Regions from separate parts of the Neobacillus sp. DHD-1R genome, predicted to be linked through region 2. Evidence: predicted binding sites of a transcription regulator. Region 2 holds the regulator's gene; the other holds the start of a gene.

Region 1 (14,936 bases), 1.8 Mb from region 2:
TTGCAAATGTCATAAATCCAAGTCCTCCAACTTGAATCATTATTAAAATAACTAATTGTCCAAATAACGTAAATGTAGTCCCAGTATCCACAACAACCAGCCCTGTTACACAAGTGGCAGATGTAGCTGTAAAGAGTGCATTCAAAAATGACAACCCTTGACCATTTGTTGTTGAAAGAGGCAGGGTTAATAAAATAGCACCTATAATAATAATAGAAGCAAATCCGATAACAAGTATCTTTGGGGGATCAAGTATTTTCTTTTTTAGCCGCATATTTTTCCATCCTAACTTATTTTTTATTAGCAAGAATTTTTTCTATATATAAATTATGGAATGATAAAATACTTATTAAAGGAAAAATATACTACTCCGTTTAAAATATGTAAATAGTTTCTTTTTCTTGTGTCTTACCTCACTGTTTTAAAGTGAAAAGTGTTCTATAATACTAATGAAAATTTTTCTGTATGACTGGATTCACCATCTAAATATATTATAGTTGATTAAAGAAAAATAATGAGGAAAAAGTGGATACATGGGGGATGAAAAATGAAACTTGGAACAAAACAACTTATTATTCAATCCGGAAGCCTTGTGGCAGGTTTTATGGTTTGGGTGCTTATTTCTTCACTTATGCCTTTTATTAAGGATGATATCTCTTTATCTTCTACGGAAATTGCCTGGGCTACAGCTGTGCCAGTTATCCTTGGATCCATATTAAGAGTACCGATTGGCTATTGGACCAACAGGTTTGGGGCTCGAATTTTATTTTCTATTAGCTTTACTTTATTACTGCTCCCAATTGCTATCATAAGCTACGCAAATACTTTGTTCATGCTAATCATCGGGGGACTTTTACTAGGTATTGGCGGAGCTGTTTTTTCTATTGGGGTTACTTCCCTGCCAAAATATTTTCAAAAAGCAAAGCATGGATTTATTAATGGAATTTATGGAGCAGGTAATATTGGAACAGCCCTAACCTCCTTTTCTGCGCCTGTATTAGCAAATGAATTGGGTTGGAGAACTACTGTAAGGATTTTTCTTATTATTATGCTGATTTTTGCGATAATTAATCTTTTTTTAGGAGATAAAAAAGAAGAAAAGATCAGCCATTCGTTGTCAGATCAAATTAAAGAAGTATATAAGAAACCTAAGCTCTGGTTTTTTAGTTTATTTTATTTCATCACCTTTGGTGCATTTGTTGCCTTTACCATCTATTTACCGTCATTTTTAGTAAATCATTTTGAACTGGATAAGGTTGATGCCGGTTTACGGACAGCAGGTTTTATCGCGCTTGCTACCTTTTTTAGACCAATCGGGGGATGGATTAGCGACAAAATTAATCCCTACCTAATCTTAATGATAGTCTTTTTTAGTTTAACCTTTGCAGGCTTTCTCTTATCTTTTACACCTTCTCTGCCGATATACTCTTTTGGCTGTTTAATAGTTGCCATTTTTGCTGGGATAGGTAATGGAGCTGTCTTTAAGCTTGTTCCTTTATATTTTTCGAAACAAGCAGGTATTGTCAATGGGATTGTTGCAGCACTGGGAGGTCTTGGTGGTTTTTTCCCGCCCATTATTTTAACGATTTTGTTTAATTGGACAGGACATTATACAATTGGTTTCATGACCTTATCTGAATTTTCCCTTGCAAGTCTGGTTCTTGTTGTTTGGCTATATTACCAAGATAAGCTCGAAATTTCCGCAAAGATTGTTAATATAGTTATAGACGGAATTTGTGTAACAGATACAAATGGAATTATACAAAACGTTAATCCTGCCTTTACTAAAATTACTGGTTACAACCTCGACGATGTAGTTGGAAAGACTCCTAGTGTTCTTCAATCAGGTGAGCATGATAATGAATTTTATAAAAAAATGTGGCATAGCATTTTAACGAAAGGATTTTGGGAAGGTTACATTTGGAACAAAAGGAAAAATAATGAGATTTATAAAGAATGGTTAACCATTACCGTTATTAAAGATGATACAGGAGAAACGAAAAACTATGTAGGCATTTTCTACGAAGAAAGAAAATATGCAAAGAAAAATACCATGCAAACCAGGGACCTTCATACATGAAGGTCTCTTTTTTGTGATTACCTGTGATAATTATTACAACTTTTTGTCTAAGCAACAGAGTTCACATTTCCTTCACTATTTTTGTGACGTACGTCACAAAAATAATGTTTGCATGTGTTTTATAGTAATCACACAAGGAACACATTCAAAAAAATCCTGATTTAATAAAATTCAAATAGGAAACAGAGGGGGAAAAAATCATGTCTCGACTTAATTACTGGAACCCAGAAGATGAAAAATTCTGGAATGCAGAAGGAAAAAAACATGCACGTAGGAATTTATGGATCTCCGTACCATCACTTATGCTAGCATTTATCGTTTGGCAAATTTGGTCTGTGGTTGCCGTAAGACTTAACGACATAGGCTTCCATTTTACAGAAGAACAACTATTTACACTTGCCGCTATCCCAGGTCTTGTCGGAGCAACATTAAGATTTGTTTATACCTTCGCAGTGGGGGCGATGGGCGGAAAGAACTGGACCGTTATTTCCACAGCAATCTTGGCAATTCCTGCAATTGGGATAGGATTTGCTGTTCAAAACCCTGAAACCCCATTTTCAATTATGCTTTTATTAGCAGCACTTTGTGGTCTTGGCGGTGGTAACTTTTCATCGTCTTCAGCAAATATAAGCTTTTTCTTTCCAAAAAAAGAAAAAGGAACAGCACTTGGAATTAATGGCGGATTAGGAAACATGGGAGTTTCCGTAGTACAGTTTGTGACTCCATTAATCATCACATCCGGCACTTTCGCGTTAGTTGGCGATAAACAAGTATTATCTAATGGTCAATCAGTTTGGTTACAAAATGCAGCCTTTATATGGGTTATCCCTATTGTTATTATGACACTACTAGCATTATTTAAAATGGATAATGTTCCAGGTGCAAAGCAGTCTATAGCAGATCAATTTGTGATCGTAAAACGCAAGCATACATGGATTATGACAGTACTATATGTTGCAACTTTCGGCTCTTTTATTGGATACTCAGCGGCTTTCCCGCTATTATTAAAATCGCAATTTCCTGAACATCTATCCCTGGCTTTCCTTGGTGCATTAGTGGCCGCTGCTGCAAGGCCAGTAGGCGGTTGGATGGCCGATAAACTTGGCGGCGCAAAAGTAACTGCCTATGTATTAATCATAATGGGAATTGGTGCATCAGGAGTAATCTACTTCTTAACTGATAGACAATTTTCAGGATTCTTAATTTCATTCTTAGTTCTTTTTCTAGCATCAGGAATTGGCTCTGGATCCACATTCCAAATGATTCCTAATCTATTTATCCCTAAAGAAGCAGCACCAGTCATCGGATTTTCAGCGGCTTTCGCAGCCTATGGTTCTTTCTTCATTCCAAAGCTTTTTGGTTGGTCTGTTAAAGCAACTGGTACGCCTGTTACAGCATTCTACTTCTTTATTGGTTTCTATATAATCTCACTTGGTCTTAACTGGTTTTTCTATCAAAGAAAAGCAGTTGTTTCAAGAGATTTGGTAAAACAAGCTAGTTAATCTCATTATTTCAACATAAAAAACTGCCTTACAATTAGGCAGTCAGATTGTCGAGGGTATATTCCTCGGCAATTTTCTTATTTTATTAGAATTTGAATTGCCGATATTATTAAAAATTGCCCCTGCTAAGGGGCCTGTTGATTTCCGCTCCAGGTGATTCGCTTTCCGCGGGCGGTTCGGGAAGCCTCCTCGGCGCGTTCCACGCCTGCGGGATCTCCCCTGTCCCGTACTCCCGCAGGAGTCTTCGCACCTTCCGCTCCAATTAAAATGAGATTAATCAACCAAAAGGATTACCACACACCTTTTCCAGTCTGAATAAGTGTGTCGCAATCTTTTTCATGTTCTGGCAAGCTGCGGTAAGAAGAGCCTGCTCATTTGTTTATTTTATACCCCGTAACCGGCATTAGCGAAGGCCGTGCAGCTCTTTTGAGTCTGCGAAGCTTCGCTCAATTTTTTCCTTTCTAAATTTATATAGCTCTTTTCCTGATTTAGATAAGCGATTTACTCTTACCTTTTCCTTGTACTCCGCCCATACATGGCGTGTAACACCTTTATCCTTATTTTTTGAACATGTGCATGGGGATAAAAGTGGACAGCTTTCACATTTTTTAGAATCAGATTTGTATTCTCTATAACCCTCTCGGGTTGTTGTCTTGTAGGGTAATTCTTGGTTATTAGGGCAAATGTAAAAATCCCGTTCTTTGTCATATGTAAATTTTCATTCAGAGAATAGGCCGGTAGTAGGATGGAATCTTCTATGGGCAATAACTCCAAATATAAATATATTACGATCAAAAAGTCCTTTACAAATAGGATTAGTGAGATAGCCCGAATCTAACGCAACAGCTTCTACCTTAAAACCAAACCGTTGGACCTGACGGTCCAATCGATTCAGGTAAGGCACGGAATCTTGAACATTACCGGGAGTAACATAGACATCAGTAATAATATTGAACTTCATGTCTGTAGTCCGATGATCAAGATAACAGAACATTTCCTGCTTATTAATTTATATTCACTTTGGCTAAACTCTTTGGTTTAAACATTGATATCACCACTTATTTTTATAAATAATTGGTTGAACTGCTCGTCTTAATAATAACACCTGTTGATTGGCGCGGAAGGCACGAAGACTCCTGCGGGAGTACGGGGCAGGGGGAGACCCCACAGGCGCTTGCGCCGAGGAGGCTCCCCGGCACGCCCGCGGAAAGCGAAGTGCCTGGAGCGCCAATCAACAGACATGTCGAATAGTCTATTTAATAATAATATAACAAATTAACGCGGTGAATTGTTAAAGATTCTAAATAAAATAAAGGCTGTCGAGAGTTTCTCGACAGCCTTACTGCCTTACAATAGGCAGTTTTTTTATTAATTTAATATTTTCACATTCACTTGTTTGTTACCCCAATTAAGGGCATCTTTTTCAGCTGGGATAAATACATCAATTCGATTTCCTTTAATTGCTCCACCTGTATCAGCAGCAATTGCTTCACCATATCCTTCCACATATACTTTACTTCCAAGTGGAATGACTGACGGATCCACAGCAATAACCTTTGCATCTGGGTTAGCATGTAAGTTCACACCAATAGCGGTTGTGCCAGAACATCCTTCACATGAAGCAGTATAAGCAGTCGCCTTTACGGTTATTTCTTTTGGTTGATCTGCTTCATTTCCTGTTTCGACGACAGCATTGTTAGCAGCTTCATTTACTTTTGAAATGTTCATTTCCTTTTGCGTCGTTTCAGATTTTGAAGAGGTTTCAAGAGAAACATTCGTGTTTTTATCAGCATTAGTATTTTGGGATACCGTTCTTGATTCTGTATTTCTAACATTATCTGTTAGTTCATCATAAATAACAAGATTTAACCCAGGATGAATAAGATCTGTATTTAATTTATTCCATTCTTTTAATTGATTAACGGAGACTTGAAATTTTACCGCAACATCCCAAAGTGTATCATCTTGTACAACAGTATAATGTTTTTCTGTTGCAATTGTTATTACATCTCCTGGATGGATGAGATCAGTGGAAAGATGATTCCATTTTTGAATATCTTCTACAGATATATTATTTTCTTTTGATATATCCCAAAGAGTGTCACCATTTTTCACGGTTAACTCTGCCGCATGGACATTAGCACCTACAGTTCCTGAGAGTGCAGCTACTAAAATGAATGCTTTAATTTTTTTGATCATTTTCTAACCTCCCATGTTCTTTCGCAGCTAACTGTACCAATGATAACATGGATTTTTTTGAAACAAAGAACAGGGGTATGTTAATTCGTTTACAAGCATGGCAATTATATTACGATAATATTTCTAAGCAACTGAAAATTCAATCTATAAACAAGCTTATCGTTTATGAGAGATGTTTTTTTAAACAAAAAAAGTGCAGTGGTTATTCTGCACTATTCTTAACACTATGTTTATCCAACCTTCGAAATTGTAACTGCACAGGCTTTATATTCAGCAGTTCCTGAGATTGGGTCATATTCATTTAATGTCAACACATTTGTCGGTGTTTCACTCCAGTGAAAACTCATAAAAACAAGACCTGGAACTACTTGTTCGGTTACTTTCGCTTTCACAAGAAGCTCACCTCGACGAGAACGAACCTGAACCACTTCACCATCATCTATACCAAGTGCAAGGGCATCTGTAGGGTGAATATCAACCGTTTCCTCTGTTTGTTTCACTTTCACTCCTGCCGCATAATGACGTGTCTGGGAATGTGTATTATATGACTCATAGCGCCGACCAGTGGTTAATGTAAAAGGATACTCTGCATCAGGCAATTCTAATGGTTCTGTATAATCAACTGGTACAAAAGGAGACTTTTTCACGACTGGCTGCTGATTATGGAACCTTTCATGCATAATCAATGTTCCAGGGTGATTTTCATCTGGGCATGGGTAATGGATGCTGTATTCAGTTTCTAGGCGCGCATAAGAAATACCACCATACATCTCCCAAGCAAGCTTTCTAACTTCATCCCAAATTTCTTCACTGCTGTTATAGTGCATTGGATAGCCCATTAGTGTCGACAGCTCACAAAGAATTTCCCAGTCTTCTTTCGTATTAGGGTGACCCTCAATCGCTTTTCTAACTCGTTGAACTCTTCGGTCTGTATTCGTATATGTTCCATCCACTTCCCCCCAAGAACGAGCTGGCAATACTACATCAGCGATTTTGGCGGTATCGGTTAGAAAAATGTCTTGGACAATTAATAAATCCAGTTTGTCAAACAATGTTTTCGTATGGTTCATATTCACGTCTGCAAGCAGTGGATTTTCACCAATTACATAAAGGGCTTTTAATTCTCCCATCTCCAATCGATCAAAGGTCCGAGTTTGGGTATCTCCTGCTTGGGGATTTAACTCCACCTTCCATTCCTTTTCATAACGGGCTCTATACTCCTCGTTTGCTAGGCTCATTGCTCCAGCCAACTGGTTCGGCAAACAGCCCATGTCCCCAGCACCTTGGACATTATTTTGTCCTCGGAGCGGCATGATTCCAGTACCTGATTTCCCAATATTTCCAGTTAATAAGGCTAAATTCGCGATATCAAAAACATTGTTTACGCCGCAATGATGCTCAGTTATTCCAAGTGTATAAGCAATCATTGAGCCGCTTGATTTTGCATACTCTCTTGCAGTGGCGATAATATCTTCTGCTTTCAGACCAGTAATTTTTGCTGCAAACTCTGGTGTATAAAGCTCAACTTGTTTTACTAAGCGATCAAAATCAATCGTAAATTGCTCAATGAATTCTGGGTTGTACAAACCTTCTTTTAAGATGACATGAATAAATGCATTAATTAGAGCAATATCTGAACCCACATTGATTTGTAAATGGCGATGAGCTACTTTTACCATATCAATTTTCCTTGGGTCAATTACAATGATCTTAAGTCCTGATTTAACTGCCTTTTTCATTCTATTTGCGATAATTGGATGTGCCTCTGTCGTATTTGAGCCCATCAGCAGCAGCACTTCAGCCTTATCAAAATCTTCAAGTGTGTTTGTAGGGAAACCGCTTCCAAAAACAGTTGCCAGACCGGCAACGCTCGGTGCGTGTCACGTACGGTTACAGCCATCAATATTGTTGCTGTGGATGACTGTCCTCATAAATTTTTGAGTTATAAAATTTGACTCATTTGTACTTCTGGCACATGCAAACATACTAATTGCATTAGGGCCCCAAGTATTTTTAATTTCCGATAAATTTTTCGCAATAAATTGATAAGCTTCTTCCCATGTCGCCTCTACTAACTGACCAGCTTTGCGAATAAGCGGTGATGTCAATCTATTTTTTGCATGGACATATTCATAGGCAAATGCACCTTTTACACAGGTTTGTCCTTTATTAACTGGTGCTTCTTTATCGCCGCGGATTTTCTTAATTTTGTTATCCTGAACTTCCAAGACTAGTCCACACCCAGTACCACAGTAGCCGCATATTGTTTTCACAAAATTTGGTTCACCCATTTTTTTCACTCCCCATTTTTAACTTTTATACCTATACCATCATATTAATCTATTAATTACAATTATAGTTATGTTTTTTTGAAAAATTTGTTTATTTTTAACAACAAAATAAAAAAACGGGAAAGTACTCCCGTTTTAAGCGATTTTTGCAGGTAATAAAATATTAAAAGTAGTTCCTTTATTGGGTTCACTTTCAACAAACACCTTGCCATTATGACTTTCAATTATTTTGAAGCTTACCATTAGACCTAATCCATTACCATTCTTCTTCGTTGTATAAAATGGCTCCCCCAGCTTTTTTAATTTTTCTTTAGGGATCCCTACACCTGAATCCTGTATGGAAATTTGTACATTATTATCATGAATAATCGTTTTAACATGTAAATCTCCACCGTTGGGCATGGCTTCTATTCCATTCTTAATAAAGTTTAGAAAAACTTGTTTTAACCGATTTTCGTCACATTCTATTTGGATAATTTCGTGATTACAATCAAATGACAAGCGAACATTCTTTTTCCTCGCTTCAAATTCCAAAAGGGAAACAACATCCCTAATTACTGGCACCACATTCTTTTCTTCTAATTCAACAGCCTTTGGTTTTGCTAACACCATAAAATCCTCAACAATACCATTGACCCGATCAATTTCATCAAGAATAATATTAAGAAACTCCATTCGTTCTGGATCAGTTTCATCCAATTGCAAGAATTCTGCATATCCCTTCATAGAGGTTAGTGGATTACGAATTTCATGTGCCACGCCGGCAGCCAGTTGTCCTACTGCAGCAAGCTTATCTTGCCGATGAAGGACCTCTTCCGTCTTTTTCCGTTCCGTTATATCATTACGAATAGCAAGGTATTGATATGGCTTCCCATGTTCGTTTAAAAATGGAACAATCGTGGTATCCACCCAATAATAAGTTCCATCCTTAGCTCTATTCCGCAGTTCACCCTTCCACACATCCCCAGAACCAATGGTTTTCCAAAGCTCTTTAAAAAATCCCTTAGAGTGGTACTTCGAATTTAGAATACGATGGTCTTTTCCAATTAATTCTTCTCGACTATACTTAGATATTTCACAAAACTTAGCATTTACGCTTGTTATTTTTCCACTTGCATCCGTAAACGCGACGATTGAGGATTGGTCTAAAGCAAATTTAATATCATTATTTTCTTTAATCATTTCTTTAAGATGCTCTTCAGCCTTTTTTCTATTTGAAATATCAGATCGTATCGCAATATACTGTACGGGTCTTCCTTTCTTATTTAAGAAAGGAACAATGGTCGTATCTACCCAATAAAATGATCCATCTTTCGCTTTATTACGAATTTCCCCACGCCAAATCTGCCCAGATTGAATGGTTTTCCATAAATCTTTAAAAAACTCTTTTGAATGGTATCCCGAATTAAGAATTCGATGATTTTTCCCAATAATTTCTTCCTTATGATACTTTGAAATCTCCTCAAATTTATCATTTACAAATATGATCGTGCCGTGTGGGTCTGTAATCGCAACTATAGTTGAGGCATCAAGGGCAGCCGTGATATCCTTCAGGTTTGTGTCTGTAGTCGCTAATTGCCTACTAATTAAGGTACTTGAAATAATTAGTCCCCCAATTATAAGAACGGATACAAATAAGACTAAATAAATAAAGAAAGGACTATCTGTCGCTGTACCATTTATTGTAGTACTTGTTGTAACAGCAGCTCTTTTTAAAAGAAAATGGCCTTCTGCTATTGCTGAAGAAATAATAATCGCACTTATTGGTTTTAACCATACTTGATGCCCCTTCGAGTAACTGGAAGAAAAAAGGATCCATAATGAAAATAAAAAGGAACCAAAAATTAATAATCCAGAAAAGATCAGAAGCCCCACGTTATATTCAATACTTTCATTCATGGCATATAATCCAATTACTTGAATAGCAATTACTGCAAAGGTTAAAAATAAGCTGCCAAAAAGCAAATGATAAAAGCTAATCTTATTGCCAAAAAACCAAAGGAATGCCATCCCAGTAAAAGCGATTCCAATAAAGATAGAAAGTATCGTAAGTGGAATATGATAGCTAGCAAATCGACTTGTATCAGCTGAAATAAGGGCCATAAAATTCATTACCCATATCCCAATTCCCATTGATAATGTCCCACCAAGAAACAGTAGTCTTTTATTTCGATTTGATGACCTTATCAAGGTGAACATATCTAGCGCTGTATAAGATGCCATGATGGTTAAACCAATGGCAATAATAATAAAAAAAGGATGAGAAATTCCCAGCATTGTATTCATTACCTTTCATCCCCCCCTAAGTCCCGCAATATATTTCTACTATGATTGTAATGTAAAATAGTGGCTTATGGAAGAACTAAATTTGGTAAGATTTTTATTTCACCTCTTTCAATCTTCATGTTATTAAACACTGCAAACACAAAATGGTTTTTGGGATAAAAGACTTATTTTTTTAAAAGTGAAAATTTTTTTAAAAAAAGTCTACACATTTTTTTATTTTTTGTTTATACTGTACTATAACAAGAGAGTTATTAATAAACTGTATTAATAAAGGAGGAGTTTTAAAATGTTAATGAGTCCCGTTGAATTTTTCCGCAGCTTACCTAAAAAGGAATGCCCAGAGTGTGGCCAGCACATGGATGAACAAGCAGAAAGCTACTTAATGGAATGCGATCGTTGTTTGGCAAAAAGAGAAGAATAGCAATAAAAAGATGTCTCAAAGGTTTGAGGCATCTTTTTTTTGCAGAAAAAGGCAGGCATAATCACTTTTCTTTAGGTAAAACCTTTAGGTAAGGAGTTGATTCTAATGGTTAGAAAGGAAGATTATTTAACACCTGCTGCAAAGAAACAGCAAATAACGATTAATAATGGCGCAGTTTTTCCAAATCAAAAAAATGTTCCGGGAGATTCCGTTGATGAGCATGAGTTTCTCGAAGAGGCTAACACCATTATCAGCGGGGATGAGATCCGTCAGAAAAATGAAAATCTATAAAGGTGGTTTTATAAATGAGTATCATTGATATATCAAATGCCCAACCAGGCGATGAAGTATTTGTAATATACCGCAATCCACATGTGCCCTCCGTTGCGAATGTTCAAGCAGCTGAATTAGTTCAACATCCAAAAGACCCAAATTCCCTAGCCTTATTTCTTAATGACACTTTTCATGTAATTGAAGATGATGACGCAATATTTTCTTCTTCCGAAGCTGCTCAAAAAGCCTATGATGATCACTTTTTTGATTTCGTTGAAGAATAAAAGACTGTCAAGAAAAATGACAGTCTTTTGTTCAATCCTATTTAGATTTTTGGAAGCTCTCGTATTTCTTGTGACATTTCATTACCACACATAGGACAAAGCAAGTCATCAGCGACAAAATCCTTTCTCATCCAACCAATACAAGCGTCATCCATGCAAGAGTATATCTCGGTATCGACGAGAATGGTTTCAATTTCTTCTTCCTTAGCTTTTTTACCGTAAAAGATGGGTACCGCCTCCTTTTATCCATAGTATGCACCAAAATGTTACTTTTCATTTCCGGATATTCCTTTTATCTATTGGAGGTGTTAAAAAATATGACAAACAAACGATATACTAGGGTCGGTACAGACATAAAAGAAGTGAAACGATTAAATAGTCAGTCTGGTTTAAGCTACAATGAAGTAAAAATGTTGTTAGCTAAACAATATTTAAATCAGAAAAAATAGATTTCTTTACAACTCAAACAAGCTTTCACAAGAGGATGTCTCAATTTGCCTTTAAGATCATCCTCTTTTTAGTTTCTCTAGACGTTATTCACACATTATTAGAGTAATCTGTTGTCTTCTTTATATTCAACTGTAATATCTTCATGATGTCCTTTTGATAGAAGTTTACTTTTCTTGCGATTTTCTTTTGACTGAAAAATAATTTCAAAATCATAATCATCGGGATAAAGCTCTTTAGCGGCAATATATAACTGGATTCTTTTATGATTGACAGACAATTTTTCTCCCTTTATTTGGACAATATAATTTCCAAGTTGATCTGGGCCAGTATAAACAATACCCAACTCATTTGTAGGGGAGACCTTTACATTATCCCCTTGTTGATAATTTGGAATGTCAATACTCGGCGGGAAAGACTTTTTCCGATTTTGATATTTATTGATAATTACTTGCTTTTCTAATTCTTTGAGTCTCCATGTTTCTGTCATTTCGGTTTGATACTGTTTCGCTTCTTTATAGGTGATCTTATGTGCCCTTTCAATGATCCTAGGGTGCATTCCCAGCTTTAATGCGATAGCAAATGCTTGGCTTTCTCCCCCTCTGCCCAATATAAGACGATATGTCGGACTTAAAGTAGTTAAATCAAATTCCATTGAGCCATTTAAAAAGCCTTGATGTGTTTCAGCAAACTCCTTTATCTCACTATAATGTGTCGTTGCCAGAATGGTTGCACCCTTATCATAAAGTGTTTCGAGAATGGCTGTCGCAAGGCCCATGCCTTCCCCTGGGTCAGTTCCTGAACCGAGTTCATCTAATAAAGTTAATGTGCGATCATTGGTATCTTTCAGGATTTCGATTATATTAACGATTCGAGAACTAAACGTACTTAAATTTTCTGTGATGCTTTGCCCGTCGCCTATATCAACTAATATCCGATCAAAGATTCTTAAATTACTTTCCTCGGAAGCAGGAATATGAAGTCCACATTGGACCATTAATGTTAACAAACCCACCGTTTTGATTGTTACCGTTTTCCCACCAGTATTGGGACCTGTGATTACTAATGCCTGTTCTTGTTTACTCATTTTAAAGGAGAGTGGAACAGCTTTGTCATCTAAAAGCGGGTGTCTAGCTTGAATTAAATTCATTTCCTTTGCTTCATTAATGCTTACTTTGACTGCATTAATTGATCGGCAATACTTAGCTTTTGCAAATAAAAAATCATAATGGACCATCGTTTCAACTGCCAGCCGGATTTGCTGCTCTTTTTCCTCTACCAACCCTGTTAAATAGGTTAGAATTTTTTGTATTTCAACCTCTTCATCATTGATAAACCATGTTAACTGATCTTGGTAGATGGCAATTTCCTCTGGCTCGATAAAAAGAGTTGATCCTGAAGCAGATGTATCAAGCACTGTTCCCTTTATTTTATTCCGATATTCTTTTTTGATAGGAATGACAAATCTGCCATTTCGTTGACTTATTACATTTTCTTGCAAGAAGGTCTTATACTTATTGGAACGAATCAGCTGCATAGTCTTTTCTTTCAACCGCTCTTCTTGAATAGCGATTTGTTTCCTAATTTTTAATAATTCCTTGCTTGCATAATCATCAACCCTTCCATTACGGATGCAACGGTTGATTTCCGACGCAAGTTCAGGTAATTCATCAATTACCACCACATAGGCGGAAACCCTTGGGGCATAATATTCTTTGTCCTTCATGTAACGCCGCATCTTCCCACAGCACTCTAAAAAATCATTTAGTTTTCCGAGCTGATCGACCCTTAAGGCTATACCTTTATTTAAATTATTTAGTAAAACCTCCAACCCATCAAGACCATGAACAGGTACACTTGCACTTTTTTTCAAGATCTCAACAGCTTCTGAAAGTTCGTCAAGCCAGGCTTCAATTTGCTTCTTATTAATAGATGGTGTCAGGCCTCTAATTTTTCCTTTACCTTCATTCGTTAAAGCAAACCCTACAATAGCTTCCTTAATCTTCTCAAAATCCAGTGTGTTAAAGGTATGTTGATTCACGATATTTCCTCCTAAAATGAAATAAGCCGCAATGAACAATGTCATTGCGGCCAAAAGTGATGAGTAGCTACTCTACTCAATTTTCATACAAAAATGCCCAAAATAAAAACTGTCTACACGAGTGTACACAGCTACATTGGAAAATGATGTATGCTTATGCGTGCCCATTGTTCTTAACTTCAGTCCATCACTAAATAAGCCCTTCATTCGTAAAAATGAACGAGTTTAATGGAATGAAACTATCCAATTGATTGGATTAGTTAAGAACGACACCTAACATAAAACATACTCCCTTATTAGAAAAATTAAATTCTTCTAAAGAATAAGGTAATTGGTTTTATTTGTCAACAGGCATATTACCTAAAAAATAACCTTCTTATAATATAAAATGAATTATGTACGGGATGATGACCGAAGTTAATAGCGCCGCAACCCCCATAGCGGCTCCGGAAACAGCGCCCTGGATCTCCCCTTCTTTTACTGCCTCAACCGTACCAATAGCATGAGAAATTGTACCAATTGCTAATCCGCGTGCAAATGGATGACCAATTTTGAACAAGTATTAAAATGGTACTGAGGAATACAGGACTGGTTAATGGTGACGGATATTTTTTTGGTAATAAACCGAGCAAACTGATAGACATTGCTAAGAATTTGCAAATGAAAGAAACGGGCCGTAGAATTCCCTATCTGATAGATTGCAAAAAGAATGAGCAATTGAATAATAAACCTCCAAACTTTTTTTACCATGCTTAGCCTCCAATCTTCCTCTCAAATAGTCCGATTTTTCAAAATAAATATTATAATACAGTATAAAGGAATTCTGAATAGGTTGCATCTTCTTTTGTTCACATAATATCCATATCTTTTTTCGAAAAACTTCATTATCTTATTGATAGGAGGGATCATTATGAAAAAAATCTATCTTATTTGCGGTCTTGCCATTTTGTTAGGAATTGCCGGAGGAATTTCTTTTTTTCTTATTCGAGATGCAAATGCAGCAGTTCCAAAAGATGCCACTTTAGTCGATCAAAATGGTGATACATATATTTTCGGCAAGGATAAGACCAAATTAAAGTTAATTGAATTCATTTACACTCATTGTCCTGATG
Region 2 (14,936 bases):
GCAGTAGGGAATCTTCCACAATGGACGAAAGTCTGATGGAGCAACGCCGCGTGAGCGATGAAGGCCTTCGGGTCGTAAAGCTCTGTTGTTAGGGAAGAACAAGTATCGGAGTAACTGCCGGTACCTTGACGGTACCTAACCAGAAAGCCACGGCTAACTACGTGCCAGCAGCCGCGGTAATACGTAGGTGGCAAGCGTTGTCCGGAATTATTGGGCGTAAAGCGCGCGCAGGCGGTCCTTTAAGTCTGATGTGAAAGCCCACGGCTCAACCGTGGAGGGTCATTGGAAACTGGGGGACTTGAGTGCAGAAGAGGAAAGCGGAATTCCACGTGTAGCGGTGAAATGCGTAGAGATGTGGAGGAACACCAGTGGCGAAGGCGGCTTTCTGGTCTGTAACTGACGCTGAGGCGCGAAAGCGTGGGGAGCAAACAGGATTAGATACCCTGGTAGTCCACGCCGTAAACGATGAGTGCTAAGTGTTAGGGGGTTTCCGCCCCTTAGTGCTGCAGCTAACGCATTAAGCACTCCGCCTGGGGAGTACGGCCGCAAGGCTGAAACTCAAAGGAATTGACGGGGGCCCGCACAAGCGGTGGAGCATGTGGTTTAATTCGAAGCAACGCGAAGAACCTTACCAGGTCTTGACATCCTCTGACACTCCTAGAGATAGGACGTTCCCCTTCGGGGGACAGAGTGACAGGTGGTGCATGGTTGTCGTCAGCTCGTGTCGTGAGATGTTGGGTTAAGTCCCGCAACGAGCGCAACCCTTGTTCTTAGTTGCCAGCATTCAGTTGGGCACTCTAAGGAGACTGCCGGTGACAAACCGGAGGAAGGTGGGGATGACGTCAAATCATCATGCCCCTTATGACCTGGGCTACACACGTGCTACAATGGATGGTACAAAGGGCAGCAAAGCCGCGAGGCCTAGCCAATCCCATAAAACCATTCTCAGTTCGGATTGTAGGCTGCAACTCGCCTACATGAAGCCGGAATCGCTAGTAATCGCGGATCAGCATGCCGCGGTGAATACGTTCCCGGGCCTTGTACACACCGCCCGTCACACCACGAGAGTTTGTAACACCCGAAGTCGGTGGGGTAACCGTAAGGAGCCAGCCGCCTAAGGTGGGACAGATGATTGGGGTGAAGTCGTAACAAGGTAGCCGTATCGGAAGGTGCGGCTGGATCACCTCCTTTCTAAGGATAATGCAGTCCTTTCGGACTGATAAGAAGTTGACCGCTTTTTGTTTGTTTAGTTTTGAGAGTACAATCTCTCAAAAACATTCGTTCTTTGAAAACTAGATAATCGTAAGAAGAAGCAAGTAAAACATCGAGTAATCGCCATTTTAGTTTTCTCTCTTATTTAGTAAGAGAAACAAACCTTTTAGGTTAAGTTAGAAAGGGCGCACGGTGAATGCCTTGGCACTAGGAGCCGATGAAGGACGGGACTAACACCGATATGCTTCGGGGAGCTGTAAGTAAGCTTTGATCCGGAGATTTCCGAATGGGGAAACCCACTGCTCGTAATGGAGTAGTATCTTTACCTGAATACATAGGGTATGGATGGCATACCCGGGGAACTGAAACATCTAAGTACCCGGAGGAAGAGAAAGCAAACGCGATTCCCTGAGTAGCGGCGAGCGAAATGGGACATAGCCCAAACCAAGAGGCTTGCCTCTTGGGGTTGTAGGACACTCAACATGGAGTTACAAAGGAACGGGGTAAATGAAGCGATCTGGAAAGGTCCGTCATAGAAGGTAAAAACCCTGTAGTTGAAACTTCGTTCCCTCCTGAGTGGATCCTGAGTACGGCCGGACACGAGAAATCCGGTCGGAAGCAGGGAGGACCATCTCCCAAGGCTAAATACTCCCTAGTGACCGATAGTGAACCAGTACCGTGAGGGAAAGGTGAAAAGCACCCCGGAAGGGGAGTGAAATAGTTCCTGAAACCGTGTGCCTACAAGTAGTCAGAGCCCGTTAATGGGTGATGGCGTGCCTTTTGTAGAATGAACCGGCGAGTTACGATCCCATGCAAGGTTAAGTTGAAGAGACGGAGCCGCAGCGAAAGCGAGTCTGAATAGGGCGAATGAGTATGTGGTCGTAGACCCGAAACCAGGTGATCTACCCATGTCCAGGGTGAAGTCCAGGTAACACTGGATGGAGGCCCGAACCCACGCACGTTGAAAAGTGCGGGGATGAGGTGTGGGTAGCGGAGAAATTCCAATCGAACTTGGAGATAGCTGGTTCTCTCCGAAATAGCTTTAGGGCTAGCCTCACGTAGTAAGAGTCTTGGAGGTAGAGCACTGTTTGGACTAGGGGCCCTCATCGGGTTACCGAATTCAGACAAACTCCGAATGCCAAAGACTTATCCGTGGGAGTCAGACTGCGAGTGATAAGATCCGTAGTCAAAAGGGAAACAGCCCAGACCACCAGCTAAGGTCCCAAAGTATACGTTAAGTGGAAAAGGATGTGGAGTTGCTTAGACAACCAGGATGTTGGCTTAGAAGCAGCCACCATTTAAAGAGTGCGTAATAGCTCACTGGTCGAGTGACTCTGCGCCGAAAATGTACCGGGGCTAAACGTATCACCGAAGCTGTGGATTGACATCAACGATGTCAGTGGTAGGAGAGCGTTCTAAGGGCGTTGAAGCTAGACCGTAAGGACTGGTGGAGCGCTTAGAAGTGAGAATGCCGGTATGAGTAGCGAAAGATGAGTGAGAATCTCATCCACCGAATGCCTAAGGTTTCCTGAGGAAGGCTCGTCCGCTCAGGGTTAGTCGGGACCTAAGCCGAGGCCGAAAGGCGTAGGCGATGGACAACAGGTTGATATTCCTGTACCACCTCTTTATCGTTTGAGTGATGGGGGGACGCAGGAGGATAGGGTAAGCGCGCTGTTGGATATGCGCGTCTAAGCAGTTAGGCTGGTAAGTAGGAAAATCCGCTTACCGTGAAGGCTGAGCTGTGACAGCGAGGGAAATTTAGTACCGAAGTTCCTGATTCCACACTGCCAAGAAAAGCCTCTAGCGAGATAAAAGGTGCCCGTACCGCAAACCGACACAGGTAGGCGAGGAGAGAATCCTAAGGTGAGCGAGAGAACTCTCGTTAAGGAACTCGGCAAAATGACCCCGTAACTTCGGGAGAAGGGGTGCTCTTTGGGGTGAATAGCCTCGAAGAGCCGCAGTGAATAGGCCCAGGCGACTGTTTAGCAAAAACACAGGTCTCTGCGAAGCCGCAAGGCGAAGTATAGGGGCTGACGCCTGCCCGGTGCTGGAAGGTTAAGAGGAGGGGTTAGCGCAAGCGAAGCTCTGAATCGAAGCCCCAGTAAACGGCGGCCGTAACTATAACGGTCCTAAGGTAGCGAAATTCCTTGTCGGGTAAGTTCCGACCCGCACGAAAGGCGTAACGATCTGGGCACTGTCTCAACGAGAGACTCGGTGAAATTATAGTACCTGTGAAGATGCAGGTTACCCGCGACAGGACGGAAAGACCCCGTGGAGCTTTACTGTAGCCTGATATTGAATTTTGGTACAGCTTGTACAGGATAGGTAGGAGCCTGAGAAGCCGGAGCGCTAGCTTCGGTGGAGGCGTCGGTGGGATACTACCCTGGCTGTATTGAAATTCTAACCCGCACCCCTGATCGGGGTGGGAGACAGTGTCAGGTGGGCAGTTTGACTGGGGCGGTCGCCTCCTAAAGAGTAACGGAGGCGCCCAAAGGTTCCCTCAGAATGGTTGGAAATCATTCGTAGAGTGTAAAGGCACAAGGGAGCTTGACTGCGAGACCTACAAGTCGAGCAGGGACGAAAGTCGGGCTTAGTGATCCGGTGGTTCCGCATGGAAGGGCCATCGCTCAACGGATAAAAGCTACCCCGGGGATAACAGGCTTATCTCCCCCAAGAGTCCACATCGACGGGGAGGTTTGGCACCTCGATGTCGGCTCATCGCATCCTGGGGCTGTAGTCGGTCCCAAGGGTTGGGCTGTTCGCCCATTAAAGCGGTACGCGAGCTGGGTTCAGAACGTCGTGAGACAGTTCGGTCCCTATCCGTCGTGGGCGCAGGAAATTTGAGAGGAGCTGTCCTTAGTACGAGAGGACCGGGATGGACGCACCGCTGGTGTACCAGTTGTCTTGCCAAAGGCATCGCTGGGTAGCTATGTGCGGACGGGATAAGTGCTGAAAGCATCTAAGCATGAAGCCCCCCTCAAGATGAGATTTCCCATAGCGTCAAGCTAGTAAGAACCCTGAAAGATGATCAGGTTGATAGGTCAGAGGTGGAAGCGTGGCGACATGTGGAGCTGACTGATACTAATCGTTCGAGGACTTAACCATTTTTAAGCGAACTTGAGTTTTACCACTTCTTCTGCATTATCTAGTTTTGAGAGAACGATCTCTCTAATTTTATAGTCTGGTAATTAAGGCGAGAAGGTCACACCCGTTCCCATACCGAACACGGAAGTTAAGCTTCTCAGCGCCGATGGTAGTTGGGACACGCGTCCCTGTGAGAGTAGGACGTTGCCAGGCTGTTTATCTTTTAAATAAACATTTTATCGTCGCGGGGTGGAGCAGTCCGGTAGCTCGTCGGGCTCATAACCCGAAGGTCGCAGGTTCAAATCCTGCCCCCGCAATTGGTCTGGTAGTTCAGTTGGTTAGAATGCCTGCCTGTCACGCAGGAGGTCGCGGGTTCGAGTCCCGTCCAGACCGTCTTAAAATCAAAAACGAAACGTGGTTTCGTTTTTTTTTATGCGAATTTTTAAAGAGGCTGTGCTAGAGATGTTAAAATATTTGATGGCATAAAAAAACTCGGATTATTCTTTCCGAGTTGATTGATCCTGAACACTTTCCGCAAGTTCTATTACGCCCCAATCCATAGGATTCTTCCTTTTCACTTCATCGTATTTTCCTTTTGGTGAAGCTGTTGAACCTTTTTTTTCATAGGTCTCTTCTTTTTTCATTATCCAAACACCTCATTTTATGATTTTATTTATTTTTTCCCAATAAAACAGATTTTACCCCAAACCAGTATTTTAAAATCACGACATTTTGCTCAAATGATAAAAATCATGTAAACTCATAGGGAATAGGCTATCCTTGGGAAAGAAGATCCAAAGGGTTTTATTTCATTTAAATAAAGGTAAAATGAAGATAGGATTGCTATGTGAAAGTAAAAGGTGATTGGATGAATCAATTTGAACTAAATACAACAAATTCTGAAGAGACTACCGATTTTGCCATAAAGTTGGCTGGCTTTTTGCAGCCTGGTGATGTCATTGCCCTTGAGGGTGATTTAGGCGCTGGGAAAACAACCTTTACAAAAGGATTGGCTCAGGGCCTAGAAATAAAAAAAACGGTTAATAGCCCCACCTTTACAATCATAAAGGAGTACCATGGTAAACTCCCATTGTACCATATGGATGTTTACAGGCTTGCAGATGCTGATGAGGACCTTGGCTTCCATGAATACTTTGAAGGTGATGGTGTTACAGTAGTGGAATGGGCGCATTTGATTAATGAGCAGCTGCCACTTGAATTGTTAACAATTCATTTATACCATGAGGGTCCAGATAAACGTAAAATTGTCTTGGTACCACAAGGAAAAAGATATGAGCAATTATGTAAGGAGATTTTTGAATGACGATATTAGCAATCGATACTTCTAACTATGCCTTAGGGGTAGCGCTTTTAGAAGATAATCAAGTGCTTGGTGAGTATATTACAAATTTAAAAAAGAACCACTCCGTTCGAATTATGCCGGCCATTCAAGCATTAATGAAGGATTGTGAAAAAGTCCCGGCTGATTTAACGAAGATTGTTGTGGCCAAGGGTCCTGGATCTTATACAGGTGTAAGAATTGGGGTAACAATTGCGAAAACATTAGCATGGACCCTAAACATCCCGCTTGTCGGTGTTTCTAGTCTGGAAATTTTGGCGGCGGGCACAGGTCGCTACTTTAATGGCTTTGTGTCACCATTGTTCGATGCCAGAAGAGGGCAGGTCTATACAGCACTTTACCAATATCAAAACGGAGAGCTGATCGCTGTGGGACAGGATCAGTTAGTTATGTTAGCAGACTGGGCTGCTAAATTAACGAAAGTCAGCCTGCCAATCTTATTTGTGGGTAATGATTTACCTATTCATAAAGAGAAAATTAAAGAATTATTAGGGACAAAAGCCATCTTCGCCAGTGTGACAGAACATAATCCTCGGCCAGCAGAGCTTGCGATGCTTGGTAAGGACAGACCAGGGGAAGACATTCATTCCTTTGTACCCAATTATATTCGTTTGGCAGAAGCGGAGGCTAAGTGGTTGGAGGCAAAAGGGAAAATCTTAAATGGACAGGGATAGAGATAAATGGCAGAAACTTTTGTTTTTCGTTCTATGAGGGAAGAGGATATAGATCAAGTACTTGAAGTGGAGCATGCCTCCTTTACAATACCATGGAGCCGTGAAGCATTTTATAATGAATTAAACATTAATAAATTTGCTGTCTATTTTGTTTTGGAGAAAGACAATAAAATCATCGGATATTGTGGAACATGGGTAGTGGTTGATGAGGCACATGTAACGAATATAGCCATTTTACCTGAATATCGAGGAAAAAAGCTAGGAGAGGCATTACTGACTAACCTCATATCTGTGGTCCGCGAAGCAGGGGCAAGGACTATGACGCTTGAAGTACGTGTAACCAATCATGTGGCCCAATCCCTTTATCGAAAGTTAGGTTTTCAAAATGGCGGGATTCGCAAAAATTATTATTCGGATAATCAGGAAGATGCATTAATAATGTGGGTGAACTTATGAAGAAAGATTTATTGATATTAGGAATTGAGACAAGCTGCGATGAAACGGCTGTGGCAATTATAAAAAATGGCCGCGAAATAGTGGCCAATGTAGTGGCCTCGCAAATTGAAAGTCATAAAAGATTTGGCGGGGTTGTACCTGAAATTGCTTCCCGTCATCATGTCGAGCAAATAACGATAGTGATGGAGGAAGCCTTGCATCAAGCAAACTTAACATTTTCAGAGGTTGATGCGATCGCCGTAACAGAAGGTCCAGGGTTAGTAGGAGCGCTTTTAATTGGCGTAAATGCGGCAAAGGCACTTGCCTTTGCCCATAACATTCCACTTGTTCCTGTCCATCATATCGCCGGGCACATTTACGCAAATAGATTAGTAACAGAATTCAAATTTCCTCTATTGGCCCTAGTGGTATCTGGCGGGCACACAGAGATTGTTTTTATGAAAGAGCATGGTCATTTTGAAGTGATTGGAGAAACAAGGGACGACGCCGCAGGGGAAGCCTATGACAAGGTAGCAAGGACCTTAAATATGCCGTATCCTGGCGGACCACATATCGATCGCTTAGCCCAGGATGGAAGCCCCACAATAGATTTGCCAAGAGCTTGGCTGGAAGAGGGCTCCTATGACTTCAGCTTCAGTGGACTTAAGTCAGCGGTTATCAATACGGTTCACAATGCGGAACAGCGTGGTGAGGTGATCACGCCTGAAGATTTGGCCGCAAGCTTTCAAGCAAGTGTGATTGAAGTGCTGGTGAAAAAAACGGAGAGAGCAGTCGCGCACTATGGTGTTAATCAATTGTTAGTCGCAGGCGGTGTTGCTGCCAATAAAGGTTTAAGGAAAGCGTTAGAGACGACTTTTTCTAAAAACCCTGCGGTTGAATTAGTGATACCTCCATTATCACTATGTACGGATAATGCTGCGATGATTGCTGCAGCCGGCAGTGTGATGTTTGAAAAAGGAATCAGGGCTGGTCTTGACCTTAATGCTAATCCGGGACTGGAAATTGAAATATTTAATAAGTAAGGATGTCTCAAAAAGAGATGTCTCAAGATAAAGGGTCAGACCCCACAATCTCAACCTATAGCTGTACTGCTTCAACCAGTCGACTATAATTGAGTGTTAATTGAGGGGTCTGACCCTTTTGAGACGTATTTCTTTGTTTTGAGACATCTTTTTTTGTGGATAAGCCATTTAGAAAACACTATTTAATACTCTTTTATGTGGATAAGTCTGTGGATTAAGTGGATAATGTGAATAACTATGGTGTTTATTGTGGATATTGTGGAAAAGTATATGGATAACCTACTGTTAATACTTTTTTATTGTGAATAAGATTGTGGAAAAACCCTTAGATTGTGTTGATAAGTAAAAAAGCTGTCGAAAGGAGCATGGATTTTGTATAAAATAATAGAAAATTGTCGAATGTCTCTTTGAAATTTGTTGAATATCAACGAAAATTTTTTGGTTTTTTCCTTAAAAGAAAAAACCGGGCAGCCACCCGGTTTCAACCATTAATCAGCAAGTTCGGCCCAGTCTTCCATTAGTTGCTCAAGCTCAGCCTTAGCCTGTTCACTTTTTAGATTAATTTCTAATACTTTTTCATGGTTTTGAAAAATGTCAGGTTCACAGAGCTTTTCCTCGTAATCTTGGATTTGTTTCTCGAGCTCTTCGATTCGTTGTTCTATTTCTTCTAGTTTTCGTTTACGCTGCCGTTCAAGCTTTTTACTTTCCTTATCCTGTTGATAACTGTTTTTCTCTGAGGTATCCACTAAAGTTTCTTTTTTCGTTGCCGCAGCGAGCGCTAATGCTTCGAGTTCCTCTTGCTCCAGTTTCTTTTCTAGATAATAATCATAATCACCTAAATACTCATCGCTGCCCTTTCGACTTAATTCTAAAACCTTCGTTGCGATCCGGTTAATAAAATAGCGATCGTGAGAGACAAAAAGAATGGTGCCAGGGTAATCAATTAAGGCATTCTCAAGAACTTCTTTACTATCAAGATCAAGGTGGTTCGTAGGCTCATCCAAAATTAGCAGATTGGCCTTTTCCAACATAAGTTTAGCGAGTGCCAGACGGGCTTTTTCCCCGCCGCTTAGGGTAGAGACAATTTTTAACACATCGTCACCGGAAAATAAGAAATTACCGAGAACGGTACGAATTTCTTTTTCACTCTTTAAAGGGTAATCATCCCATAGCTCATTTAATACACGTTTATTAGAAGTTAATTCAGCCTGTTGCTGATCATAATAACCAATCGAAAGGTTTGATCCATATTTGACGGTCCCCTTTAACTCAGGCAGCTTCTTAATAATCGTTTTTAATAGCGTTGATTTGCCGATTCCATTTGGACCAACCAGAGCAATACTTTCCCCTTTATACGCCCGGAAAGTGATCGCCTCTGAAACCATTTCCCCTTGATACCCAATCGCTAAAGAATCTACCATCAAAACATCATTACCACTTTGTTTTTCGATCTCAAAGGAGAATGCAGCCGATTTCTCGTCCCCAAGTGGCCGATCCATCATCTCCATTTTTTCAAGCTTTTTTCGGCGGCTTTGCGCCCGTTTGGTCGTTGAGGCCCTTGCTAAATTCCGATTAATAAAATCTTGCAGGTTAGCGACCTCTTGCTGTTGTTTTTCATAAAGTTTTAAGTCACGTTCATAATTGGCCGCTTTTTGTTCAAGGTAAGCACTATAGTTACCTGTAAACCGCCCAATTTGCTTGCGCGATACCTCGTAAACCTGTGTGACGACTTTGTCTAAAAAGTAACGGTCATGAGAGACAATTAAAATGGCCCCTTCATAACTTTGCAGATATTGCTCAAGCCAGGAAAGAGTTTCAATATCAAGATGGTTGGTCGGTTCGTCCAAAATTAGAATATCCGGTTTGGTTAACAATAGCTTTCCTAAGGCAAGCCTTGTTTTTTGCCCGCCGCTTAAACTTGAAATCATCAAGGAACTTTCATTAAAATGTAACCCATGTAAAACAGAGCGAATATCGGCTTCGTATTGATAGCCTCCCTGCTCTTTAAACTTCACTTGAAGTTGATCATATTCAGATAAGATTCGCTCGTATTTTCCAGTGTCTTCGTATACACTAGAATCGGCCATTTTAGTCTCCAGCTGCCGCAATGACTTTTCCATCGACAACAGATGTTGGAAAACGGTCAACATTTCATCCCAAATGGATAAATTGGACTCAAGGCCAGTATTCTGAGCTAAATAGCCTATGGTCACTTCTTTGGGTTTGATGATCTCGCCGCCATCATGTGACAAATGCCCGGCAATAATCTTCAATAATGTTGATTTGCCGGCACCATTACGGCCAACAAGGGCAACACGGTCCCGTGTTTGTAATTCCAGTTTTATATTAGATAAAATAAGGTCAGCACCATAATATTTTTGTAGTTGATTCACTTGCAATAAAATCATTTTATTCACCTCTATTAACTATAATTAGTGTACCGTATATCCTGAACATCGGCAATAAAGCGGGGCTTTCGATTGGCGGGATTTCTTTTATCAGCGAAAAAATGTATATTTAGTGCAAACTTTCACACACATACTAGTGAAAATAGTGTATTATTTTGGGGTAGGGGGATTTATTGATGGCTGAATTTACTCATTTTAATGAAGAGGGCAGAGCAAAAATGGTCGATGTCAGTGACAAACCAGAGACGGCACGAACGGCTCTTGCACATTCTAGTATTACTGTTAGCAAAGAAATTTTTGATAAAATAACGAACAATGAAATGAAAAAAGGCGATGTCTTAGCAGTAGCCCAAGTTGCAGCGGTGATGGCTGCCAAAAAGACATGGGACATCATTCCGATGTGTCACCCTATTCCATTAACAGGGATCAATATTTCTTTTTCATGGGAAAAAGGGCAAAATGAGAACTACCAATTATCTATAGTTGCAGCTGTAAAAACAAAAGGGAATACAGGTGTGGAAATGGAAGCGCTCACAGCTGCTTCTGCCTGTGCCTTAACCGTTTATGATATGTGTAAAGCAGTCGATAAAAGCATGGTCATTGGACCGACTTATTTAGTCGAGAAGACGGGCGGTAAGAACGGTGATTTTAAGCGAAGCGAACAAGTTAAATAAAAGGAAGGGGTGTGGGAGAGTATGAGTAACGAAACGACAAAGATACCACAGGCGACAGCGAAACGGCTGCCCCTCTATTATCGGTTTTTGAAAAACCTGCATACTGCTGGGAAGCAAAGGGTATCATCAGCGGAATTAAGTGAGGCGGTAAAGGTAGATTCAGCCACTATTCGCAGGGATTTTTCCTATTTTGGGGCCTTGGGGAAAAAGGGCTATGGCTACAACGTCAATTACCTTTTAACATTCTTTCGGAAAACGCTTGATCAAGATGAATTAACAAAGGTTGCATTAATTGGCGTCGGAAATCTAGGAACAGCTTTCTTAAACTATAACTTTTTAAAAAATAATAACACTAAAATAGAGTGTGGCTTTGATGTGGATCCGGCAAAAATGGGAACGAAGATCCGTGAGGTGCCCGTGTATCACATGGATGAATTGGAGAATGTGTTAACGGAGGAAAAAATCTCGGTCGCCATCCTTACCGTTCCTGCGCCCGTTGCACAAATGATTACGGATCGGCTTGTGAATGCAGATGTAAAAGCAATCTTAAATTTTACGCCGGCAAGATTAAATGTGCCTGCATCAATTAGGGTGCATCACATTGATTTAGCAGTAGAGCTGCAATCCTTGATCTACTTTTTAAAACATTATCCGACAGAAGATATAGAAGAATAAGAAAAGGGTCAGACCCCCATGTTAACATTCAATCTATAATCGCTAATTGAAAAGGTCAGCGATATGTTGAAGTTAGGGGGGCAGGCCCTTTTTTTTTGTGCTCAAGTCTAACTTTACAACGTAACAGTGTTATGTTACATTAGAAATAGAAAGGGGTTTTCAATCATGAGCGAGGAGTTAATATCTAAAAAGGATTTACTGGATTATGCAGGAATTTCTTACGGACAGCTATATAGATGGAAGCGTAAAGATTTAATTCCGGAAGAATGGTTTATTCGAAAATCAACCTTTACGGGTCAAGAAACCTTTTTCCCTAAAGAAAAAATCTTAGAGAGAATTAACAAGATACAAACCATGAAAGAAAATTTGTCATTAGATGAACTAGCAGATATGTTTTCACCTAATATTAGTGATATGCAGTTAGACAAAGATGATTTAGTAAAACGTAACATTGTTTCGAATGAAGTGATGAATTTTTATTTAGAACAAGATAAAGGCAGCAACGATAAATTTAATTTTTCACGCATGTTGGAGATATATGTATTAGAGAAACTTTTAGAATCAGGCGATATAAACTTAGATGAAGGAAAAATGCTGCTTCAGCTGTTAAAAGACAATGAGCAGCTCATTAAGCAAAAAAGCTGTGACTTGATCATTACTCGTAAGCTTGGAGTGTCATCCTGTCTGTTACTGATAAATGCAGAAGACTTCCATTTTGAAAAGGGAACAAAAATAATCGTGTCTCTATCGCTTATGGGGTGTATGGAAGAAATTAAAGCAAAATTATTATAAAGGAGACTGGCAATGGATACGAAAAGTAGAGGAGACTTGGTCATTAATGGATTAGGTTCGTCTAACGGAGGCCACTTCCATTTAGTAACGGTTAATGGTAGAGGAACGATCAACAGTGACGTGCAGTGTACGGCGTTTGAGTGCAATGGGTCAGGTACAATGAAGGGGAATGTGGGAGCGGATACCGTCAAAGTGAACGGGAATGCCCGCTTTAATGGGAATATCGAGGCGGAAAAGCTTTCTGTTGAAGGAACGGCAAGGATTGATGAAAACCTCTATGTAAAACAGTTAAAGGTTTCAGGCAAAGTCACGGTTGGTGGAAAAGTAAAATGTGATGAAATCAATCTTCGAGGTCTTTTTGCGGTGAAGGATGATTGTGAAGCGGAGCTTTTTAAAGGGGAATATCGGTTTACCATTGGCGGGCTCTTAAATGCCGATCAAGTTAATATTAAGATTTATGGTGAATGTAAAGCGACAGAAATTGGCGGTCAAACCATTATTGTCAAGCAGCATAAAGGGTCTTTTTTCAGCACTTTATTTAAATCCTTTTTCAAATCGCAATTAGAAGCGGACATCATTGAAGGAGACATCGTTGAGCTAGAAAATACAAAAGCGAAAGTCGTGCGGGGTCATCAAGTCAAGATTGGCGCCAACTGCCAAATAGGTGTCGTAGAATACACCAAAGAATTTTCACAGGATAAAAATGCCGTTATTAGTGACATTCGAAAGGTTTAAGGGAGGGGAAGAACATGGGAAATAGCAAAAACCTTATCATTAATGGCACAGGAAGTTACCCCGGAGGCCAATACGATAAAATCAGCATTCGTGGCGAAGGAACGATTGTGAATGATGTCGAATGTTCTGCTTTTCGTGTCTATGGCACAAGTGAAGCAAACGGAAATGTGACAATCGGAACTGCCAAAATTTTAGGTGAGGCAGAATTTAATGGAAATGTGAGAGTGAAAGAAACACTCGTCATGGGAACCATGAAGGTCGACAAACAAGCCAAATTGGAAAAAATGAAAATCCTTGGTTTGCTGGAAGTGGAGGAAGGCCTCAGTGGTGATGAAGCTATCATAAAAGGAAGTATCGCCGTAAAGGGAGATGTCGAATATGAATTGTTTGATTCAAGCGGCGGCTTTGAAATCAAAGGATTATTATCAGCAGATACAATTAAAATCGGCTTGCGCTTTGGTGAAAGTACAGCAGAGGAGATTGGCGGCGGAAAAATCACGGTGAAAAGAAAGAAAAATTCTCTGCTTCCCTTTGGCAAAGAGGTCGGCACACTTGCTGCCAAGGTGATTGAAGGCGATGAAATTTATTTAGAAAATACAACGGCAGACGTAGTTCGAGGCAATACCGTCAAAATTGGACCTAGTTGTCTCATTGGCGTCGTGGAATATACCCATGAAATGACACAAGACCCATCCTCCACAATTAAAACAAAAACCAAGGTGTAAATAATAGAAAAGGTGTCAGGCACCCATGTGAATTCTTCACATGGTGCCTGACACCTTTTTTTATTTTTTCTTTTTAATTTTGTCTTTGTATTTCATGTAAAACAGGATGATTTTTAGACCTGAGCCAAAATCAAAGGTGGCTAACAAAACGAGGAGATAGCTGAAAAAGCCCCATCCGTTTCGTTGGACATCGTCGATGGCGAAATAGGTAAATAACCCGCCAAGCAGGAAGTAAATAAATCCGGAAAACAAAGGTGAACGTCTCATAGAAAGCCTCCGATAAAGTTTTGAACCGCCTCCGCCTCACGCTGAAGTCTTTCAATATCGTCTTTGTAAACAGATTGCACTAATACCACCATAGTATTCATGGTGACATGGGCAAATATCGGCACCAAAATGTGCTTGGTTTTGACATAAAGAAAGGCGAATGTAAATCCCATTGCCGCGTACATCAAAATATGAACGGGTTCCATATGGGCTATGGCGAAAATAACAGAACTAATGACTGCTGAAAGAAAAAAGTTGAATCGTTTATAAAGAGCACCAAAAATAATTTTTCTGAACACAATTTCTTCTAATATTGGACCGATGATGCTAGTAACCAAAATCGCCAATGGGAAAGCTTCGATGATATGAAGTATGCTTTGTGTGTTCTCAGACCCCATTTTAATGCCTAACAGTGTTTCAATATATGCTGCTGCATACTGGGAGAATAATGCCAAAAAGATTCCTAAAATGGCCCACATGACCGAATAACTTAATGAATGACCCCTTTTGTCGAGGCTTCGCATGTTCATTTCTTTTCTTAATAAAAACAAAATGATGAGCAGGGCAATGGTAAAACTAGCAACCAGCCAAACAGGAACAGCAAGACCCTTACTAATTCCTAGAAATACCAAAAACGGAAGACCGGCAAGACTCGAAAACTGCATAACAATGTAAACAACGATGATCCACCAATATTCTTTTTTCAAATGGTTAACTCCTTTTACTAATATCTATACCCATGAACGAGTAACTTATGATTTTGCAAACGAGCGTAAATACAGCTATTATCTCATTTTACTCTTAAACCTGTTACCGTTTCAATTTAGAAGAACTTTTTTGTAGAAAAGGGGG

What was found. The regulator Rex, encoded in region 2, represses fermentation and respiration genes when NADH is low (regulators of the CRP and FNR family bind a similar motif). The targets are predictions, from matches to a motif close to TTGTGAAATATTTCACAA.
Region 1: AC3ANL_RS16035 (NarK family nitrate/nitrite MFS transporter) is a predicted target of Rex. The motif match lies at 2,162-2,179, and genes of this name have one in related genera.

Annotation. Positions count from the first base shown of each region.
Region 1 is NZ_CM173232.1:3,292,840-3,307,775, forward strand. It holds gene AC3ANL_RS16025 (TrkH family potassium uptake protein) at 1-274, opposite strand, end outside; gene AC3ANL_RS16030 (MFS transporter) at 548-2,080, shown strand; gene AC3ANL_RS16035 (NarK family nitrate/nitrite MFS transporter) at 2,281-3,582, shown strand; partial or broken gene AC3ANL_RS16040 (transposase) at 3,860-4,588, opposite strand; gene AC3ANL_RS16045 (3D domain-containing protein) at 4,951-5,781, opposite strand; gene fdhF (formate dehydrogenase subunit alpha) at 6,012-8,072, opposite strand; gene AC3ANL_RS16055 (PAS domain S-box protein) at 8,208-10,358, opposite strand; gene yhfH (protein YhfH) at 10,645-10,779, shown strand; gene AC3ANL_RS16065 (hypothetical protein) at 10,885-11,070, shown strand; gene AC3ANL_RS16070 (transcriptional regulator SplA domain-containing protein) at 11,085-11,336, shown strand; gene AC3ANL_RS16075 (cold-inducible protein YdjO-related protein) at 11,378-11,563, opposite strand; gene AC3ANL_RS16080 (hypothetical protein) at 11,654-11,785, shown strand; gene AC3ANL_RS16085 (endonuclease MutS2) at 11,884-13,824, opposite strand; gene AC3ANL_RS16090 (LrgB family protein) at 14,201-14,383, opposite strand; gene AC3ANL_RS16095 (hypothetical protein) at 14,347-14,574, opposite strand; gene AC3ANL_RS16100 (SCO family protein) at 14,735-14,936, shown strand, end outside.
Region 2 is NZ_CM173232.1:5,103,341-5,118,276, reverse strand. It holds rRNA gene AC3ANL_RS25155 (16S ribosomal RNA) at 1-1,191, shown strand, start outside; rRNA gene AC3ANL_RS25150 (23S ribosomal RNA) at 1,382-4,317, shown strand; rRNA gene rrf (5S ribosomal RNA) at 4,393-4,509, shown strand; tRNA gene AC3ANL_RS25140 (tRNA-Met) at 4,540-4,613, shown strand; tRNA gene AC3ANL_RS25135 (tRNA-Asp) at 4,616-4,689, shown strand; gene AC3ANL_RS25130 (hypothetical protein) at 4,794-4,940, opposite strand; gene tsaE (tRNA (adenosine(37)-N6)-threonylcarbamoyltransferase complex ATPase subunit type 1 TsaE) at 5,165-5,620, shown strand; gene tsaB (tRNA (adenosine(37)-N6)-threonylcarbamoyltransferase complex dimerization subunit type 1 TsaB) at 5,617-6,330, shown strand; gene rimI (ribosomal protein S18-alanine N-acetyltransferase) at 6,337-6,786, shown strand; gene tsaD (tRNA (adenosine(37)-N6)-threonylcarbamoyltransferase complex transferase subunit TsaD) at 6,783-7,808, shown strand; gene AC3ANL_RS25105 (ABC-F family ATP-binding cassette domain-containing protein) at 8,297-10,216, opposite strand; gene moaC (cyclic pyranopterin monophosphate synthase MoaC) at 10,393-10,890, shown strand; gene AC3ANL_RS25095 (redox-sensing transcriptional repressor Rex) at 10,912-11,565, shown strand; gene AC3ANL_RS25090 (YhbD family protein) at 11,731-12,357, shown strand; gene AC3ANL_RS25085 (polymer-forming cytoskeletal protein) at 12,370-13,092, shown strand; gene AC3ANL_RS25080 (cytoplasmic protein) at 13,107-13,817, shown strand; gene AC3ANL_RS25075 (YdiK family protein) at 13,878-14,084, opposite strand; gene AC3ANL_RS25070 (CPBP family intramembrane glutamic endopeptidase) at 14,081-14,791, opposite strand.